DNA from 2 places in the Pseudoalteromonas sp. T1lg21 genome. Region 1 is predicted to be linked to the other one. Evidence: predicted binding sites of a transcription regulator. Region 1 holds the regulator's gene; the other holds the start of a gene.
What was found. Region 1 encodes LexA, which represses DNA repair genes until DNA is damaged. Its sites were predicted from a motif close to TACTGTATNNNNATACAGTA; they were not measured.
Positions count from the first base shown of each region.

Region 1 (11,063 bases):
GCAATTTTATGTAAGTACTTGGCCGCTTTTCCCGGTGATACTGATGGAATTGCTTGCATGACTTTGTCTTCATTACTGGTGTTTTTTGCTGAGAACTTAACTTCTCGCATTGCGCCTGGTTGCACCGATACGCTGTACTGCTCAGACTGCACCTTAAATGGAGCGCCACTTTGAGCATGCGTCGTAAAACTGACATCAACTTGGCGTTGTGTATTTATTGTTTCACTTGCGCTCGCTTGCTCAAGAGATGGCTTACCGTTTAATCCTGTAACATCGCAAAACACGTCATAAAGCGGCACCAGAGCGAAAGCAAATGCGAACATGAGTAAGCATGTGATCAGCAATTTCTTTAGCAAAGGTGCATGGTTCATTACTTGATCTCCGGCGGTGTTTCAAAGGTATGATAAGGCGCAGGAGAATCAACCTCCCATTCCAGACCTTCGGCACCTTCCCATACTTTGGCAGGTGCTTTTTCGCCCCCTCTGGCGCACTTGAATACCACCAGCACAAACAACAGTTGCGATAGCCCAAATGCAAAGCCACCAATACTGATAATGGCGTTAAAATCAGCAAACTGCAGAGCATAGTCAGGGATACGACGTGGCATACCCGCAAGGCCAACAAAATGCATAGGGAAGAACAATACGTTGACACTAATTAGCGATAGCCAGAAATGCCATTTCGCTAGTGTTTCGTTGTACATGTTGCCTGTCCATTTTGGTAGCCAGTAATAAGCTCCCGCCATAATTGAGAACACGGCGCCTGTTACTAACACATAATGGAAATGTGCCACCACAAAGTAGGTATCGTGATACTGGAAGTCAGCCGGAGTAATCGCGAGCATCAAGCCAGAGAAACCACCCAAAGTGAACAACACGATAAAGGCGATGGCAAACATCATCGGAATTTCAAAACTAATTGAGCCGCGCCACATAGTAGCCACCCAATTAAACACCTTAACCCCTGTGGGTACCGAAATGAGCATAGTTGCGTACATGAAGAACAGCTCACCGGCTACAGGCATCCCGGTAGTAAACATATGGTGTGCCCACACAATAAAACTCAAAAGAGCAATCGATGAGGTTGCATACACCATAGAAGCGTAGCCAAATAACTTTTTGCGTGAAAAGGTTGGCACAATAGTCGAAATAATACCAAAGGCCGGCAAAATCATGATGTACACTTCAGGGTGACCGAAGAACCAGAAGATATGCTGGAACATCACGGGGTCGCCCCCTCCCGCGGCATCAAAAAAGCTCGTTGCAAAGTATTTATCGGTCAACACCATTGTGACCGCTCCTGCTAAAACAGGCATTACAGCAATTAACAAAAATGCGGTGATTAACCAAGTCCAGACAAACAGTGGCAGTTTCATCCACGTCATACCGGGCGCTCTTAGATTGACGATAGTCACGATAACGTTAATCGCCCCCATAATTGAGCTGATACCCATGATATGTACGGCAAATACAAATAGTGCAGTGTTATCGTTACTGTAAGTGGTGGAAAGTGGTGCGTAGAATGTCCAGCCAAATGCAGGACCGCCCCCCGGCATGAGTAAAGAAGCTAGCAGGATTAAAAATGCGAAAGGTAATATCCAAAAGCTCCAGTTGTTCATGCGCGGCAGCGCCATATCAGGTGCACCAATCATCATAGGCACCATCCAGTTAGCAAGCCCAGTAAATGCGGGCATAACAGCACCAAACACCATGATCAAACCATGTACCGTGGTCATTTGGTTAAAAAAGTGCGGATCGACTAACTGTAATCCTGGCTGAAATAATTCAGCGCGGATCACCATAGCCATCGCTCCACCAATCAAGAACATGGTAAGAGAAAAGATCAGGTATAAACTCCCAATGTCTTTATGATTGGTGGTGTAAAGCCAACGCTTAAACCCTTTCGCAGGATGATGATGGTCGTGATGCGCATGCCCTGTTGCTTGCTCATTAATAACGTTACTCATTATTTCGCCTCCGCTGCTGCATCAATCGCGGCTTGAATTTGACTCGGTTGGATCACATCGCCTGTATCATTACCCCATGCATTTCGCTTATAGGTAATAACCGCAGCAAGTTGCTTAATTGAAAGCTGCTTATCAAACGCTTGCATCGCCGTACCAGGGCGGCCATGTAACACAACATCAATGTGGTCTTTCACATCACCTAACACGATTGGGCTGCCTTTCAACGCAGGAAACACGCCTGGCAACCCCATACCTGTTGGCTGATGACAAGCGGCACAACTAGCCATGTAGACTTGCTCACCCAAGGTCATGAGCTCTTCTTTTGGTAATGTTTGATCGAGTAAAGCTGCATCAGCGGCTGCTGCATTGGCTTTTTCTTGTTTGGCATCAGCAAGCCAATTAGCAAACTCATCTTCAGGAAGGGCTTTCACTACAACGGGCATAAAGCCATGATCTTTACCGCATAACTCTGCGCATTGACCACGATACACACCCGGCTCGTTAATACGAGTCCACGCTTCATTAATAAACCCTGGGTTTGCGTCCTTTTTAACCGCAAAGTCAGGCACCCACCACGAATGAATCACATCGTCAGAGGTCATTAAAAAGCGAACTTTTTTATTGATAGGCAGTACCAAGGGTTTATCAACTTCAAGCAAATAATGCTCAGTTTTTTCTGCTTGGTTGTCTATTTGATCTTTCGGTGTAGCTAGAATTGAGTAGTAGGCAATATCTTCACCCATGTACTCGTAATGCCATTTCCATTGCGAGCCAGTCACTTTAATTGTGATATCGGCTTTAGAGGCATCTTCCATAGCAATGAGGGTTTTTGTTGCAGGCACAGCCATCGCGATTAGTATAACAAACGGAATGGCAGTCCAAAGTATTTCAACTTTTGTACTTTCATGAAATTGGGCTGGCTTAGCCCCTTTAGATTTACGGTGGTGTATTAAAGCCCAAAACATCACCGCAAAAACGATGATGCCAATCACACAACGATAATAAATATCGTCATGTGTAACTCATAAACATTATTACTTATATCAGTCACCCCTTTACGCATATTGAATTGGCTGTTTGCCAATGCAAATTGCACAGGTGCGAGTAATATAAGCCACAAGGCGTAACGCAGTTTACCCATGTGACGGCTCCTTTAAATGCTATTGCAAGACGCAAAGCGAAAAGGCGTTACAGCAAGGTGCCCATTCGTATTTTTATTGTTTAGATCGAATTCGTATCATCACGACGCAATGAAATGATACAAGCCCGTTGTATAACTCCCTGACACGTTTAGGTGTGTCAATTTCGTAAATAGGTGTTAATACAATGTACTAACCAATTAGTTAAAAAATGAGCAATAAGCAAGTTTTAGTGATAATAAATGTTTATTTTGGTGCAAAAATAACAACTATAATCAGCGCGTTATTTAATGTTTAGGCGTACAAACAAAATACAAAAAGAGAGGGAAACTGCGCCATATAAGGCTTTAAATGATGAGTAAGGATTCACAAATCCTAATTAAGTAGCAAAATTTCGATGGTGCACCAAATTAAGTCAATTTAATGCACCAAGTTGGGAACACTTACATCCAGTCAGCGTTTCGAATAACCCCTACCGCTAATCCTTCGATATTGAACGATTCGTGCTCTAGGTCAACTTCAATAGGTGAAAACTCTTCGTTCTCAGCGTGTAAAAATACTTTTCGGCCAGCTTTTTCTAAACGCTTAACAGTCACGTCTTCATCAACTCGTGCAACAACAACTTGGCCATTTTCAGCAACTTGTGTTCTATGTACTGCAAGTAAATCACCGTCCATGATGCCAATGTCTTTCATACTCATGCCATTTACACGCAGTAAGAAATCAGCGGCAGGCTTAAATAACGACGGATCAACTTGGCAATGGCTTTCAACATGCTCTTGGGCCAAAATAGGTTCGCCCGCTGCAACACGGCCAATTAAAGGTAAACCTAATTGCTCTGGTTCATCTTCTTCGATTAATTGAATACCACGACTCGCCCCAGGCTTCATTTTGATCATGCCTTTTTTTGCCAGTGCTTTTAGGTGCTCTTCAGCGGCATTGGCACTTTTAAAACCCAATGTTTGAGCTATTTCAGCACGCGTTGGTGGCATGCCTGTATCTTTAATAAAGACTTTAATGAGTTCTAAAATTTGCGATTGGCGTTTAGTTAATGGGCGCATACAACTGGTTTTCCATACAGTACATTTAACTGTGAGTATATACAGTTATCTGAAAATCGCAAATTTAATTAATACCGTCATATTGCTACAAAACTTACATTGAACCTCACTCTAAGATGCCATAAGGTATTAGCTTTAATTAGCAGGCTAAGGAAACACAATGAGCATTTGGCACCACCCAATCACGCTAGAGCTATGTAAAGAATTGGAGCAAGGGATCACCGGGCAAGGCACTTTAATGAAAACCATGGGCATTGAAGTGACAGAAATTGGCGATGACTATTTAGTGGCGACGATGCCTGCCATCCCAGAACATCATAACCCTATGGGCATGGTACATGGCGGAGCAAACGTTGTGTTAGCCGAGACAGTGGCAAGCTATGCAGCCAACTTTGTGGTTGATTTCAATAAATTCTACGCTGTTGGCCAAGAGATTAATGCCAACCATATGAAAGCATCACGTAAGGGAGTTTTAACTGCAACGGCTAGACCGCTGCATTTAGGAAAGCGCACCTCTGTTTGGGATATTAAAATTACCAATGCCGCAGGAGAGCTATGCTGCGTATCAAGAATGACCGCAGCGGTAGTAGAGCGCTAAATTCGACCTATTTTTCAACAGGATAAATAGTAATTTCAATCCCTGCGCCAATTGCTGAGATACGTAACAAGGTATCGGCATGCAGGGGTTGATTAAAGCATTTTGGCGAATTACCTGATTCAAAACCTATATCAAATGTTCGTTTTGAGCACGATAACCACTGTTTTAATGCATTGCGCGAGCAAGACTCAATAAGCTCGCAAAGCTGGTTAATCGCTTTATCTGGAGAGCTGATATCTGCGGTTGCTTCAATCCGTGCAAGTTGGCGGTATTCATCTTGGTCATAATGTAAAACCATGGCGTTTTTCTTCAAATCAGCAACAAGCGCACTAATATCGTGCTTTGATTCAAGCTCCAGATCTACATTTAAAAATTGAATTTCCGACATACTCTCGTTTTTACCCTCTATTGATATCGACTGAAACTTTAACTCAGTTTTGTATATATACCAAATCTAGAATACAGTTAATGCGACATTATGCCGCATTGGCAATACAGTTAAACAACTTAAAATAGCACCCATACAACAATAATAACGGGGTAATAATGAATAAACGCATGTTCAAGTATGCTCGTAAAGGGCATAAATGGCTTGGCTACTTGCTCGCTTTACAGATCTTCTTTTGGCTCTTAGGTGGGCTGGTAATGAGCTCATTACCGCTTGAAAAAGTGCATGGCAAACATTTGGCTAACCGCAGTTTAAGTAGCCCATTTATAGTGTCAGACTACCCTACTTCGATTGATAAAATAACCGCGCAATTTGAGCAAATCGAAGGTATTAAATATAGCCATTTTTTAAACACCCCGATTATAGAAGTCACCACCCCTCGCGGTGTCTTCAATTTTGATGGTAGAACGGGTTATAAAATGTCTGCTCCAAATGAAGCTCAAATCATTGAAAATGCACAAGCTCACCTGCTTATTAATGCTAACATGACTCAAGCGCAGCTATTACCAAAAGGGCCAAGAGAAGTCGGTCACAAAGCCAATGTTTGGCAAGTAAGCTTTGATGATTGGCTAACAACCACCTTATATCTAGATAGCCAAACCGGTAAGGTTATTACTGTGCGCAGCACCTTGTGGCGCATTTTCGACTTTTTCTGGATGCTGCACATTATGGATTATGATGAGCGAGAAAACTTTAACAACCCATTGCTTATCAGCTTCTCAGCCACCAGCGTGCTGTTTTGTATAACTGGGATTATTTTGTTACTACAAAACGTTCGTTTAAAGCGAAAAAAGCCAGCTATACGTGCTGTTCAATCAAAATAGGATTGCCGTCTGGGTCGGTGATAATAAAACTCGCGTCACCGGCCTTTTGTATCTCTAACCCCTGTTGCTGAAAACGTGTCGCTAATTGCTCAAAAGTAGCAAACTCAGTCAGCGCCTCAGCGTTTTGATCCCATCCGGGGTTAAATGTCAGCATGGTTTTATCAAACATGCCTTGGAACAAACCAATTAAATGTTCACCGTTTTTCATGATCAACCAATGTTGTTCAATCTCCCCAGCAAACTCTTTAAATCCTAGCTTTTCATAAAACTGCTTTGAAGCATGGATATCTTTTACATTTAAACTCACAGAAAAGGCACCTAATGACATAGTTGTAATTCCTTTAATAAAAACGGCCTAACAACTATAGCTGAGTTGAAATACTTTTCCTTTTTAGAATAGTCACTCTAAAATAACCGTTCCTGTAGTTCACTCATGTGATGGATATGCGTTTAATTTCTTTTGCTGTTCTGTGCTTTTTAATTAACTTTTCAGCTTCTGCTGAGCAATTTTCTAGCTTTTCGAGTGCCAAAAAGCACCTTGTAAAATCGCTGCCTGAAAATAGCAAAAGCTTATATTGTGGCTGCGATATAAAGCGACAAGGTAAAAAACTGGTACCCGATCCAGATTCATGTGGCTATATTCCACGCAATGCCATCACCCGAGCGGGTAACGAGAATGCCCGAGCAAAAAGAATAGAATGGGAACATATTGTGCCAGCCTGGGAGTTTGGCCATCAATTACAATGCTGGCAAGATGGCGGTCGTAAAAACTGCGTAAAGGTCAGTGAAAAATTTCGTCAAATGGAGGCTGACATTAATAATCTTGCCCCCGCTATTGGTGAGATCAATGCAGACCGTTCAAACTTTCGCTATGGGATGGTGACAACATCAAGCGCAAGTTACGGTGCTTGCCCAATAAAAATCGATTTTAAACAACGTGTATTTGAGCCGCCAATTTATGCAAGAAAGCAAATAGCCGATACCTATTTCTATATGCAAAAAACCTATGGCTTAAAGATATCTGACAAACAACGTAAACTGTTTGAATCATGGCAAAAGCTTGAAATAGCTGAAATAAGCAACCGTAAGTCCCTGTAATTATTTGCACATTTTTTTACATGCAGGGTTAAACAACTGGTTGCTTTAAAAGTAAGTAATTGTTAGTTTTTAAACAATTCATACAAGAAAGGAAGCACCCATGTTTAAAAATACCAAACTCGCTTTAGCTATCTTTTTAGCTGTTTCTGGCGTATCACTATCTGGCTGTGGCGGTGGCGGCTCATCGAGCAATACCGATACGACTAATCCGCCACCAACAACGACAGAACCCACTTGGACAGCTGGCACCTTTGCCGCATCAAGTGAATTTAAAGATCAGTGCGCCGTACCGCGTACTGGTAATGATCCGTATAACGATAATCAACCTTACCCAGATACCGCTGGCTCTGAGTTTACTGAGAAGATGTGGCTACGTTCATGGAGTGATGAAACCTATCTTTGGTACGATGAAATAGAAGATAACGACCCAGATAACTTCAGCTCTGTCGCCGCTTATTTTGATCAATTAAAAACCTTCGAAACAACAGACTCAGGAGCTTATAAAGACAATTTTCACTTTAGTGTGCCAACTGAAGACTATTTTCAAGAGTCTCAATCAGGCGTAGTTTCAGGCTATGGAATCAACTGGGCTTTAATTAGTGGCACACCTCCTCGTGACTTACGAGTTGCTTATTTAGAAGATGACTCCCCTGCCGCTAATGCAGGCTTACAACGAGGCGATCGCGTTTTTTTAGTGGATGGTGTCAGTATTGATACAAATACGGAATCAGGTATTGATACATTAAATGAAGCTTTATTTGGGCCAACCGCTGGCGATACACATACCTTCAAGGTAATTAGTAATGATGAGACAGAAAAAACATTCTCTTTAGTGGCTGGTAATATCACCCAAACACCGGTACAGAATGTCGATACCATTACCACAGAAGGTGGCACTAAAGTGGGCTACATGCAGTTTAACAGCCATATAAGTATTGCTCAGCCTGAGCTGATAAGTGCTGTGAATAAGTTCAAAGCCGACAACATTGACGAGCTTGTCATCGACCTTAGATACAATGGCGGTGGCTTATTAGCGCTTTCATCACAACTTGCCTATATGATCGCTGGGCCTGCCAATACGAGTGACTATTTTTACTATCAGATCATTGAAAATGACAAACAGACCGAGAGCGATCCATACCCGTTTGTTGATGTTGAAATCGATTATTCTACTTTCGAGGGAACGAATAACACGCTCCCTGACTTAAACTTATCGAAAGTCTATGTACTCAGTACAGCAAACACTTGTTCTGCATCAGAAGCCCTGATCAATGGCTTAAATGGTATTGATGCTGAAGTTATTTTAATTGGCGGGACAACGTGTGGTAAACCATATGGTTTTACCCCAACACATAACTGTGCGACGACTTACTATACAATTCAGTTTACTGGTACCAATTACAAGGGCTTTGGTGAATACTCAGACGGCTTAGTACCGACTCCTACACCACAATTTGCTGCCGATGTAAAAGGCTGTGAGCTTGATGACGACTTTAATCACCAGTTAGGTGATAGTGACGAAACACTATTGAGTGCAGCACTTTATCATATCGAAAATGGTAGTTGTCCAGTGGTAGCCCAAAGTGACACAGCTAAGCAAGCGACAACCTCAACTTATAAAGCTGATGAAACAGGTATTGCACTTAAAGCCAATACCACACTTTACAAAAATAATATGGATTTAACCCGTCCACTGCTAGCTAAGGAAGGTGATAATGAATAAAGCACTGTTATTAACCTGCACCTTACTAGCAAGCATAGCTGGCTGTAAAAGTACTCAAGCGGAGCAACCGCAAAATGCCACGCTTGTTCGGGTAAACCCGGGAGTGATTACTGAGCTACAGCAGGCTATTCAATCAGCTAAAGGCGGTGCACTGGTCACCTTAGCCGATGATGTGTTTACTAAGAGCGCAGAGTTACTGATTGATCACGGCACCAACAAAGGACCTGATGGTCTGCCAATTATGGGCGCCCATTCAATTCCTTCTGAGAAGTTTGTGTTGCAAAAAGCAGGTGAGCAATGCCTGCTTTACTACCCCAAAAAAGAGCTCCGTATTCCACTTCCTAATGTAGAGTGCGAAGTTAACTAACAAAAAGGCGCAGCTCAAGCTGCGCCTTTTACATCATAGGCTTTGGTGAGGGCCAAATACCTCATAATGAATACGCTCACTTGCAACCCCAATACTTAGCAGTTGCTCTTTTATCATTGCCATAAAGGCGATTGGGCCACACAGGTAAAAGTCACCTTTACTAATTGGTAAGCTGTCAGCAATGTCGTTTACATCCATCAAGCCCGCAAAATCACCCCCTTTGCCATCTTTAAACCAGGTAACACAATGTAATGAAGCGTGCGCGTTTTGTTGCTTTATTAAGTACTCTTTAAAGGCAAACTGCGTCTCACTGTCGCAAGCATGTAGGTAATGGATTGACTGGTTAGGGTGATTACTTAATAGTGTTTCTAGCATCGCCATCATTGGGGTTTGACCAACTCCCGCTGAAATCAATACAACAGGCGAGTCAATTTCGCGAAGCACAAAGTCGCCTGCGGGTGGGTAAATTTCTACCTCTTCCCCCTCAGTTAAGCTGTGTAGGTAGTTAGATACCAAGCCTTCTTTTTTCACGCTAATACGGTAATTACAACCATTACTTTGCTGCGATAAAGAGTATTGCCTCACTTGCGTTAAATCACTGTTTGCAGGCGTTACTTTAATCCCTAAATATTGGCCAGGTAAATACGCCACTACAGGTTTTGCATCAGCAGGCGTTAATGTGAAACTACATATTTGCGATGATTCCATACGTTTTTCTGTAATAGTGAAAGTACGGGTACCAAACCATCCTCCCGGCGCCTTTTTGGTTTTTTGATATAACGACATCTCCTCGTTGATACACACATCCGCTAATAATGAATAGGCTTCACGCCATGCATACTCGACCTCAGGGATAAATTGTTCTGGCAATAACTCTTTTAAAGTCGCAATCAAATGTCCACCAACAATGGGATAATGCTCTGGCAAAATATGGTAACTGGTGTGTTTATGATTAATGCGCGCAAGCGCACCTTTTAACACTGCCAAGTTATCAATATTTGCCGCGTAAGCAGCTAAGGCATTAAACAGCGCAAATTGCTGAGAGCCCGATTGCTGATGTGTCATATTAAAAATATTTTTAAGCTCAGGGTTGTAGCTAAACATACGATCATAAAAATACTCAGTCACTTGAGGGCCTGCTTGTGCAAGTAAAGGCAAAGTACTTTTAACAATCTGGATCGTTTTTTCAGATAACATAGTTTTTCCTATTGGAGAGATTAACCGCGGCGACCATCAACACGACGATTCACTAAGATGGGCGCACAATGAAATAAAAATAAGCTAAAGCCAGCAACCCACAGCAACGCACTTAACTGCCATGCAAGGTGATGACCTAAATAAACGGGAAGTAACGAGCGTACAATGGCAGCTAACGCAATGAGTATAAATGCCAAACTAATGTACGCAGGGGCTTGTAATGCACGCCCTGTATGACCGTGAGAGACACGAACCATCATGGCGATGATCATCACACCTATGGTGCCAACAGTGATCAGATGAAGCGCGTCTTTGAATAAGATAATAGGGCTGAAATAACTCAGCGCGATGAGTATTAAACCAACCGATAAAGCCCAATAAGCCACGTGTAATGACCATAGCAAAGGTACTTTTAAAATCCCTTTATGCCACCACAAAACACACCGAGCCCCATGTAAACAAGCAAGCCAAGCAAAGATCCAACCAGTACTCATTGCGCTAAAAAATAGCTGACTCATAAAGAACCACGCAATGGCGAAAAATGAGCTAACAACGACTAATTTATCGAGTGTGGGGGTGCTAACTTGTTCACTTAAATTAAGACCGCGTGCGGTAAAAAATGGCACAACTCGCCCAGCCACA
Region 1 covers NZ_PQBX01000065.1:24,660-35,722, reverse strand. Annotated here, with positions in the region: gene C2M25_RS19630 (cytochrome c oxidase assembly protein) at 1-371, opposite strand, end outside; gene ctaD (cytochrome c oxidase subunit I) at 371-1,966, opposite strand; partial or broken gene coxB (cytochrome c oxidase subunit II) at 1,966-3,107, opposite strand; gene lexA (transcriptional repressor LexA) at 3,549-4,166, opposite strand; gene C2M25_RS19610 (PaaI family thioesterase) at 4,327-4,764, shown strand; gene C2M25_RS19605 (hypothetical protein) at 4,772-5,152, opposite strand; gene C2M25_RS19600 (hypothetical protein) at 5,311-6,036, shown strand; gene C2M25_RS19595 (VOC family protein) at 6,011-6,364, opposite strand; gene C2M25_RS19590 (endonuclease) at 6,475-7,134, shown strand; gene C2M25_RS19585 (S41 family peptidase) at 7,235-8,857, shown strand; gene C2M25_RS19580 (hypothetical protein) at 8,850-9,224, shown strand; gene hmpA (NO-inducible flavohemoprotein) at 9,258-10,421, opposite strand; gene C2M25_RS19570 (NnrS family protein) at 10,442-11,063, opposite strand, start outside.

Region 2 (11,063 bases), on a different contig from region 1:
TTGTTGAGTAACTCGCTGTAGGCGTGATAGAACGAAGTACATTCCCTCTCTCGTCAAATTCAGTTTCAGAAATTATTAAAGATCCATCAAAACCAGTCGTTTCTGTTTTGACCGAACGACCCAAGCTATCTAGATACTCTGTAACGACAGGCGCTCCATCTTGAACTGTTTTCACAATAACTGGATAATCTCCGCCTCCCCATAAATATTGTGTATAGACAATAGGAGATAAAAGAGTTCCACTTTTAGACACGGCAGTGCTTAATACCTGACCAAGAAAGTTAACGGTGCTATCAGTGCTAACACCGCTTGCATTAATTTGACTTTCCGCTGCTCCAGTTAATTTGTCGAAGTAGGAAGTTGATGCGTCAAAACTGGTACCCCACTGCCTATTTCTAACTATTTCAACAAAATATCCGTCATTTGAGTAAACAAGCTTTTTCCATCGTTCCCCTTCTGTTATTGTTTTGGGTTGTCCATAAACATCAAAGTCTGAAAAAACTTTCTTACGCTTGATTACCCCAGCGCCATTTTTCACTCCGCTTTCAGTAACTACATAGGTTGTAGGATCATAATTCGTATACCGGAATACTTTTCGAATCGCTCTCTCACCTGAAGGGAGCCCACTTAAAGTGTAGCTAGTTCGACTTTCAACTTCTGCGCTATCTGGGAGACTGATATAACCGTTTGAAAAGTAAGTAGTATTATTAATTACTGTTTTTGACGTGTAATCATCCTCTTTCAATACTGTTTTATGAGTTACCTGGCATAACGTGTTCTTCTCGATATCAGTTGTTGTCGTTGACAGCCATTCACCGCTTGCCCCATAACTCGTATTAACTGTTGAAGGGGAATAAAAACAGTATGGTTCGCCTGTAATATACGGATTTACACTTTCAGCTCTTGAATAGGTTGCAGTACTTAGCAGAAAATTGTTAGTTAAATCCTCTTTTCGAGTTGTTTTAACCATACCTGACCAAGGAAAAATATGCTCGAATTCTATTGTCGTTTTGAAATCGATTTTTGAACCTGCCACCTCCATTGATGGCGTTGATTGCACAGTTTCAATAGATTCGAAACCTTGAAACCCTCGACCTGCAATATGAAAAATGGGTACTCCATACTGATATTGAGTTGTGTTTAATGAGCCTACGCCATTATCCTCTTCGAAAGTATCAACTACACGCATTGTGTTAGTAAAGCGCACATAGGGATAGTTTTCGATCAATGAAAAGCTATTGTTAGAAATAGAAACGTTCGCGAGTTGGTCATAGCTCACTTTAGCTTTAACCCCCATGCCTGTGGTTACCTCACGGATGGTATAATTTTCAGTTGAGTCTCTCAAATAAGTTAGGTATCCACGAGGGTTTGAGCCTATGCCCCCTGATTTTGAACCATAATACCAACGTCTCTTTACTGCTGAAGACTCAAAACCCAACCCACTGACAAAGTCATCGCGTCCGTCACCATCGAGATCCACAACTGACATAGTTGCTAGTGCGCCTATTACATTTGAGCCTAGGTCATGTACTTGAAAAGATACGCCATCTTCCTGTGTAATCCATACGTCCCATGCAAATGCGTCATAGATATGAAAGCGTGGCCGCTCTGCACCATCAATTGCTCTACAATCCTGATTTGTAGAGTGGTCCCAACATTGATATCGATAACTTGTTGTTCCGGTTGGTACTAATAAGTCCTGACGTCCATCACCGTTAAAATCGAAAACTTTAATGAAGTTATTATAAACTAACCCCTCTGCTTCATTTTCATTAGCCACCCCCCCATGCAAGGAAGAGCCGTAAGCAAACTCTCTTTTCCCCGTCGAGACAGGGCTTGCGAAGCTGCCATTGCCCTTGTTGATCGCAATCGAAAAAGTGTAGGTATTGTGTTGGGAGTTCGCAAGGTGAAGCGTTAATATGTCTGGTAAACCGTCACCATTAAAGTCAATCCATTTACCAGGAGCTGTTCGCAGAAACTCATTAAAGTTTACATTCAGTGTATGCGAGCGATGTGTGAATGTGAGTTGTCCAGTATTCTTATTATAATTCGTTTCGTACCACCAAGGCGACTTACCAAATGTTGCGCCTGCAAGGTCTATCGTACCATCTCCATTAACATCAATTGGATTAACAGAGAAACGAATATTAAGCGCTATTTGACCAGCAAATGTAAAGCTATTCCCTGAGTTCATATATGCTTTGTAGGTTATAATGCCTTCAGTTGGGTCTGATGTTTCCGCCTTTGTAGCTACTAATAGATCTTTTCTCCCATCCCCATCGAAGTCAATAACAAAATTATTACACATTGCTAAAGTGTTGAGATTTGAATAACTCAGATAGCAGCCTGCATCAATGCCCGTATCTTTGAGTAATGAAATATTACCGTTATCATATGAGGCAATTTTTATTCTGTCGTTACTGTCTTTGTAAATGATGTCAGTGGTGCCATCACCGTTAAAGTCCATAGCTCCATTCACAGAAGTATAACGATATTCACCTATGTCGTTTGAGAGTGACGAGTCTCCAGAAGAGGTGCCAACCCCTGAAGACCCATATCCAGGCAAGCTACTCCATGACATGAAACCGCCTCCTGATAGATAGATACCATCGGCACCGGATAGGTCGAGAACACCATCATTATCATAATCACCTTCGCGATAAATGGTTTGCCCCACCAAAAATTGGTCGGTAATACTTTCGAGCGGATGATTAGCACCTTCAGAATAAGTGAAGCTAGAATTGTACCAATCGAAATCTGTTGCTATACAATCACTATTACCTGAACCGTCACAATATTTTAACTTGTTTAATAGATATATCTGATAGATGCCATCATTCGCAGGCGATGCATGCTCAAGTCGCCAGTTCGCCTCTAAGGTTTCATCTATGTAAATATCAATACGTTTTAACAGGCGATTTGATAAAGACTTACCACCGAATGAGAATTTTTCTGAGCCGTCGATGGTTGAGTAAACAAAGTTTGCTCTACGGGTACCTCGCGTACCGCTATGTCCAGTGTAAAAAATATTTTTCAGGTATAGGTTCCCAGTTACACCAAAGTATTCGTATTCCACTTCATTTTTAAACGCGTCTTCTATCAGCGCAAGCATCCAGCTTTCCGCAACGCTATGACCTGACCTTATCTTACGAGAATTAGAGCTATTTCCATAAATTTCTGTATTACCGTTTGGATAGTGAACTTTGAAGTACGCGGAATTTGAGCCGATGTGACCTCCAAGTTGCTCTACTGTAAAACTTGGGTCACGCTCTGTCTGATACGTTGCGCCGGCTCGGCCGTATGTCCCATCTACCTTAAGCAGTCTTTTTCCGTTTATACAGAGCTTGTCGTTGATATCATAAAGTACAGATGTGGCACTTCCATCTAAATCATATATCTCAGTACAACGGTGAACAGCACCGCCAGCGGACAAGTTCCATCCATATCCTGCGAGTCCCTCTCCGCTTTGGCTTGAGTAATTAAGGGAAATAGAGGGTTGCATTCCCCGTCTACCAGGGGGTAAAGTTACAGGCACAGAATAGTTAAATGCCCCACCATCAACAGAGCTATGCCCCTTAATTTCAGCAACTAAATCGCTAACTAAACTACTTCCATTTAACGATGTTACAGCTTGATCATCAACCGTAGAAATTGCGCCTGGCGTTGGCACAATTTGTACTGTAGCCCCCCCTGAATTCCGTACCCCACCACAGGTTACAAACCCTGATACTTCGTTACAAGCCTCTACTTTGAAACGGTAGGTTCCATCTTCTGTCACCTGATATACCTTACTTCGGGAAGTAACTTTAATCTTTGTCTGATTAACTACACCATCTTTTTCAATGAGGAGATTGTAGTAGTCAACATTACCTGAGGCTGCCCCCCAAGACAGACTAAATGTCCCTGTAGCACTGTTAGTAGGAACGCCAGATATTGTGCCTGGCGTTCCAGGTGTTTTAGCCACTTTAGAAACACTAGAGTATTTGAAGTTACCGTAAGATGTATAACTACCTGTCGTATTTTTACCTCGAACTCTGAACCGATATACTCCGTCATCTAGTGAAAAGCTTTTACTTCGACTTGTACCACTATACTTTACTGCCCACGAGCCACTATTAGTTTGTTGTTCAAGTTGATACGAATCTGCATTTGAAGCAGCCCCCCAACTAACCGTAAATGATCCGGAAGTTGTGGTCGCAGGATTACCGGAGATTGAGCTTGGTTCACTGGGCTTTTTAGCAGAATTAGTACTATCAGTATTACTGAAAACGCCCCAACCAGCAGAATTATAGGCACGAACTCTGAAAGTGTAGATACCATCGGAAGTAGGTTTATACTGGAAACTTCTCGAAGTGCCCACATAAGCATTAGACCAAGAACCGCTATTTTTCTGTACTTGTAGATTATATTTTGAAATCGATGTTCCTGTACTAGCTGACCAAGAAATAGCAATAGAGTAGTCGTTATCGTCGTTATCTGCACTTGGTGTAGACATTTTAGGAGGAGGCGAAAGTTTATTGACTGATAAAGTGTAAGAGTCCATTAGCTGACGACGAATAATTGGTTCACCTCGGATCCATACAGTTGTTAAACCTTCAAGTTCATAATTATATGTACCATTGGCTTTTGCTGAAAAAGACTTACTGCTACCACTGCCGCTATATACCAACGTTCTGGTGCCTGATTTTGTTTCATATAAATAAAAACCAGAATCCCCGGCCCCAGCATTCCAACTTAATGTATAACTACCAGTAATGTTTGGTGAGGCTGGCAAGTTAACAAAATATGCAGCTCTGGCTGAGAAAGAAAGAAATAATAACGCAAAAAAAACAACACGGAACATGGCACGTCACTCCATTGACAATATTAAACCAAAGTTATAAATTAATTAGTTATCAAACAATTGTCAACCAAACGTAAATGAAAGCATGGAGGTTTTATGGCCCAACTCAATTTTTTTGCTAGAATATTAGTTGTTTTGACGCTTTCATCAACGCAATTAGTACACGCTAAATCTGACCCTGTTTATGATGCATTTGAGAGCTATAAAAAATGTATAAAAGCAATTAAAAAAGAAGGGAAGCAAACTGTTTCAACTGAAAATTATAAAGATTTTTGTAAATCTGAGTTGAATCACCTTAAAGAGATAGCCCCTAATAGCTTTCCTCAAATTGATAAAGTTATCCAATCATGGTTATCAAGAAAATAATCTTGATTCATTGAAGTTTAAAGTCTGGTTTATAAAGTCATATAATAACTTTTATTACATTGCGTAATGTGTAACTTCTTCCAGACTTAAACCTTAAGTCGTTTGCAGCATAAGCATGAGTGTGCGTATCTTAATTTGGGAATTTAGCGATATTCTGCTTACTCCTAGTGAAATATAAAGTAAACGACTTTGAATCGTGTTATTGAACAATACTACCAATCAAATGAAATCTGTTCTGATTCAGCTTTCTCAGGTGATAACCCTATATGCACACCGAGTAAGCGGACATGCTTTCCTCCGCCACGCAGGAAAGCTTCATAGAGCAACTCACAAAGGATTGAACGGTCTAACTTTTCAGTAGAGAACTCCTTTGTCGTTTGGTGAAAATCAGAAAACTTTACTTTAATCCCAATTTTACTTATTCCTCTATTATTGAGGTACTTAGATGCTCTTTGTTCAAGCTCTGGTAATAGCTTCTCAAAGAGAATTCGTTCAAGCTCCTGAATTTCAGAAATGTCTTCAGGAAAAGTCCTCTCAACCCCTACAGATTTTCTTTCTCTACTTGTAACAACAGGTCTATCATCAACACCACTACACCTTTCCCATAACAGTCTGCCCAACTTACCGTATCTAGAAGATAAATATTCAAGGCTAGATACCTTGACATCTTTACCATATTTAAAACCATCTGAAAGCAATTTCTCATTTGTGACTCTTCCTACTCCTGGAATTTTTTTTAATTCCATATTGTCTATAAAAGAGTCTACATTTTTAGGTGGAATGACGAAAATGCCATTAGGTTTATTTAGGTCAGAAGCTACTTTAGCTAGATATTTAACTGGGGCAATACCTGCGGATGCTGTAAGGTTAAGCTCTGCATATATTGAACGGCAAATATCCTGAGCAATTAATGTTGCGGAGCCACCAAGTAAGTTGCAATTAGTAACATCTAAATATGCTTCATCTAAGCTCAGAGGCTCTATTAAATCAGTGTACCGCTCAAATATTTCACGGATTTGAGAGCTTACAAGCTTGTAAACATCCATCCTCCCCCTCAAAAGAACTAGATCTGGGCATTTACGCAGAGCCACACTTGTTGGCATCGCACTTTTAACTCCAAATTGCCGAGCAATATAATTACATGTAGATAAAACACCTCTAGAAGTTCGGCTTCCACCAACAGCTACAGGCTTATTAGCTAAAGATGGATTATCTCTAATTTCTACTGATACATAGAATGCATCCATATCAACATGAATAATTTTTCTCATAGCCGCAAATACTGTATATAAAAACAGTTGGATAATGCCATATTCCATTCGGGATTACTAAAGTATTATTTCTAATTTTGTAAATATTTAGCGTTATCAGCTGCCAATTAGTGTGTAACGCTATTGATATTGATCTTTTCTTTTTATATGAGTCTTTCGCTTTAATGCATAACTAAATGCACATCCGTAAAGAAAAATCATTATGGCGAAAAGGAATGTTAATACAGCAAAACCTATAGCTCCAGTTTCCGAATTAGCATCAGGGTTCATCTAAATATATAAAGATGCTGCTAACATAACCCCTGTAGCAGCTGAGCCAAATACATAAATTGTTTTTGGCATTTCATATAAGATTTCATCAATAAACTCTCCAACTTGTTTATTATCAAAAACCTTACCGATAGTAGTAAAAATACCTGTTACGAAAATAATAGCTAAAAATGTTAACCCTAGCTCTCCAAAAGAACCATCATTGATTTTCTGCTTTGAAAAAGCTAATAATTTTTCTTCACTGCCTAGAAAGTCAGAGGTGAGGACAGCAACCACGAAGAAAATGGTTACTTGAGAAAGAAATACAATAAGTTCACTAAAAATAAATCTCGATAAGCTTTGTTTATACAGCTCTACTTTTCCATAGATACACTCTAATACTATAACTAAAGACGAATATAATACACTTTTCATCGTTCGGCGGCTTAATATACTACATCCCCATTTTTCTTCTTAAATCTAATGGCATTCTCTGTAGCATAAGGTCTAACGTGTCCTTAACTGTTTGACTTTCAAGCTCTTCAATCTTTTCTCTTAAAACCTGAACATCGTCAACTAACTCAGGTTTACACTTACTTCGGACACCCGTTCTTCGTCGTAATCTTTGCTTGTTTTGTTCTATTTCAAATAGGTCTAGTAGTTCCGAGTTAACATCATCAAAAAAAGCTCGAATATCATCACTAAAACCTGAAGTACGAAATAAGCTTTGTGACTTTATGGCAACTATCTCAGCAACGTCCGATTTTTTTATTTGATATAACGACTTCGGTGTTTTTCTGTCAGCTACTTTTCCATAATTTTTGATACTTTTTTCTTTTATCTCTTGGAGATCTAAAATCGCTCTCCAAGCTTTAAATGTTGTATGTCCATTATCACCTCTGACCCACGATGGCTTATCTAACAATCCTTCATTATTTTTGTTTGGGCTATCTAAGCCGGAAAGAAAGTCATCAGTCATCAGCTCATCTAATTCATTCGACATCTAAACCTCCATTTTATAAACATTTTGTTCAATATTAGAAATTGCCTTTTCTATCATCTTTAAAATTTTCAATACGTTGTTTTGGTTAGCTGAATTCTCAAGTTGTTTTATTCTTTTATAACCTGAACGTAATAAGGGCATATGATGCTCTATCACAACCCCCGGAATATTTTCATCTAAAGCTTCTTTAACAAAAGGCTGTATAGTTAACCAAATCCCTCTTAAATTTTCGCTTGTAATGACCGCATTTGAACAGTTTAAGCAAAATTCAGGTTTTGCATTATGAGGTGCCATATCTCCAAATTCAGCACACTTTGCTCGACTCTCTGCTCCCTCTCTGGGAATACATGTTGAGAAATGTGATGACTGAATAGAAATAATCCGCCCAGCTATTCGCTCCCTAAGCTCTAGAATCTCGCTAGGTGAGACTGCCTTTGTTAAGCTTTTTGCTTTACTTACATACCTTGAAAAGCCACCTAAATAGTTCTTACCGATCTTTTCTGAATCAATTAATAATGTATCTACAATAGAATTAAGCACTTTAATTCGAGCTGATTTCATCAACAATTGGGGTTCTTTGTTACGAAGGTAAGCCATAAAAAAGGATTCATCTAAGTGACAAAACTGATGTCGAATAACAGCAGCGACATCTCCTTGATAACGAGTTAAAACCGCTTCAGCCCAAATATGACGAAAGGCATGTGCTGTTGGGTATCTAACATCTTGCTTTAATTCATTTGAAATATCCATCATTGCCTTTTGATCTAAAGTAATACGGTCTGCTTTTAACCACTCTTTAGTTTCTTCGGAAAGGTACCTTTCAACTACCAAACTATGTTCAAAGTTTGATATTTTTCCAGTTTTATTAAACTCAATTAACGACTCTTTAAATCTTTTCTGGGGTTTATTTCCGGCAAATGAACTACATTGTAGCTTTGTTAGATCTCTAATAACTTCTCGATATGTTTCTAATAGTTTCTGCGCCTTTGAGCCTGTAATATCGTATTTACTTATTAACACTTCTAATTTTTTTGCCTGTTTTTCCGACAGGTATTGTTTGCTTAATAACTTTTCTAAGAGCGAAACCTCTTTGAATGGTTTGTATCTTTGAACAAAGTTATCCCAATTGGCCTTAACTCTATGTTCAATAATATGTTCAGATTCATTTCGAGTATTCAAACTTTGGTTTCCGCCTGTAAACCTATACAAGCAGGGTTCACTGGCAGATGGTTTAAATAAATGGTTAAGCTGAGCTGCTATCTGATAACACTGAGATGTAATTTCTCTTTCGACTTTTAATTTGTCATGAGTTTTAGGAACAACCCATTTTAACTTAAACCTAAAGGGAACATGAGAGTTATCCAATATATCGTTATTAGGTTCAACATGTATTGCTGTTAAAGGGAAGCCAAATTCACTTGCTCTGTAACCTAGCCATGAAACAACTAATGTAGTCATTGCATGAGTTACACGGTCCATTTCAACAGTTAGATCAGTTATATTTTTCCCAAGAGCTCCACCCATTAACTCCGTGGCCCAAGATCTTAATGACTTTTTAAATGCATTTATATTGAGCTTACGAGCGATGACTATTTCAGCCATCTTCTGATAAACACCTTCAACCGATACATCTGATAAGCGCTTACTATCTATAAATGTCTTATCTAATGATTGAAGATATCCCTCCCATACTTGAGCAGGAGGTTTAAGAGATTGAAAAGGATAAAACTTTTGAAGCATTAAAATGCGAATTATTTCTACAGCATCAAACCGTAATTCAAGCCCTAGTGACTTTACCAATGCACTGATACAACTGTCACTTAAAGATAAGGCTCTTTCTGCATGTAAGTTATATTGCTTAAATAGCTCTTCTGCTGTTGCTATATGCACCTTCTCTTTAGTGCGCCAAAGGCTTTCTTTCTCATGAACATTAGGTATAAATGTGCCTTGAATTGTCTCAAGTATCACGCGACCCCAGTAACTTCTGGTTCCATGCCCTGCATTTTTGAATTTGAACTTAGTTGCAATTGAGCCTATGACTTCATAACTAATTAAAGTATAAAAATAGTCTTTTTCGTAAACTTGCCTCATATAGTCAATATAATATTGTCCCATTTCCAAGCCCAAAAAGTTATAACTTCCTCCTAGTTTGTATTGGTTAAAACTAATGTTTAGAAGTGATTTACAAGCATCATCTAGAGAGTCTCTAAATGCTTTAAGAGTTAGATCATGACTTAACAGTCCTGTTATTCCTGTTACCTGCAGTTTATTTCTTATATTTATAATATTCGCATTATTATAAGTCGCTTTATAGGAAGGCGCTGATAAGCGATTAAAAAAACCTTTATCACCTACTGATTGGGTCAAGAAGCTTGTATGGAAATCTTCTATATTGCTGATTGATAAGCTCTTACATCCATTGAAGTTTAAGAAAGCAAAAAGGTGTATCACCATTTGATATATTGCAAAAGCTCCTTGGGATGAATTAGTAGATAAGCCATGTAAAAAGAATAACTTTGCATACTCTTCAGATGTTAGTGAGTAAAACTGACCTTTTAAGGTTAATTTAGCTGACTCCTCAAGCTTTGTAAGGTCTTTATGAAATATTGAAAAATCTAATCGCCTTGTGCCTTTGGTATTCCTGAAAACAAGAATTGAATCAAAAATGTCTCCTTCAGATTTTAAAAAATCGGGATGAGCCATTAGCTTTTCATTTTGGGTTTCCCAAAAGCTTTTTAACTCGAATGTGCTAAAACTTGGCTGCATTCTCCCCCCTATATTGAGTGAAACACACTGATTGAAACATTATTTAACTTCATTTTTTTAAACATATTGTTTCCCTCTAGTACTGAATGCTTTGTTAAAATACTTAAAACATAGCTGATCCACTCCACAGTAGGTACTACTGTCTTATACAAGTAGCTTGGGTTTGTACTCAGTAACTTTTTATAATTCGCTTCAAATTCATATAGATAATTTTTCATTTTAAAAACAGTTAAAGGGCTATCAATTACATAAATTGATCAAACCTTTCAGAGTCTTGTTTTTTGTAAGGGGATAAAACACCAACTTCATTAATTCTTCCTTTTTGCTGATTTGTTACTACCTTTAATCTCATAATCATTTCATGACTTTTTCGAGATATGTGTTCAGTAACATCATAAAACTCATCATTGAACCTAGATACTTCATTTTCATCAAATTCTTCAGCTAAATTAAAAACATTATTTATTAAATCAATCATCACATTACGTGTAATTCGACCAGAAGCATTTATCCATTCTTCGTTCTCAGCATTTAAATAATGCATTTTTTCGGTTCTGTTGGTGTG
Region 2 covers NZ_PQBX01000001.1:327,280-338,342, reverse strand. Annotated here, with positions in the region: gene C2M25_RS01555 (FG-GAP-like repeat-containing protein) at 1-4,843, opposite strand, end outside; gene C2M25_RS01550 (hypothetical protein) at 4,940-5,209, shown strand; gene dinB (DNA polymerase IV) at 5,422-6,480, opposite strand; gene C2M25_RS01540 (hypothetical protein) at 6,751-7,164, opposite strand; gene C2M25_RS01535 (hypothetical protein) at 7,184-7,732, opposite strand; gene C2M25_RS01530 (hypothetical protein) at 7,733-10,498, opposite strand; gene C2M25_RS01525 (hypothetical protein) at 10,743-11,063, opposite strand, start outside.
Region 2: the regulator LexA is predicted to act here: its motif matches at 6,490-6,509, upstream of dinB (DNA polymerase IV).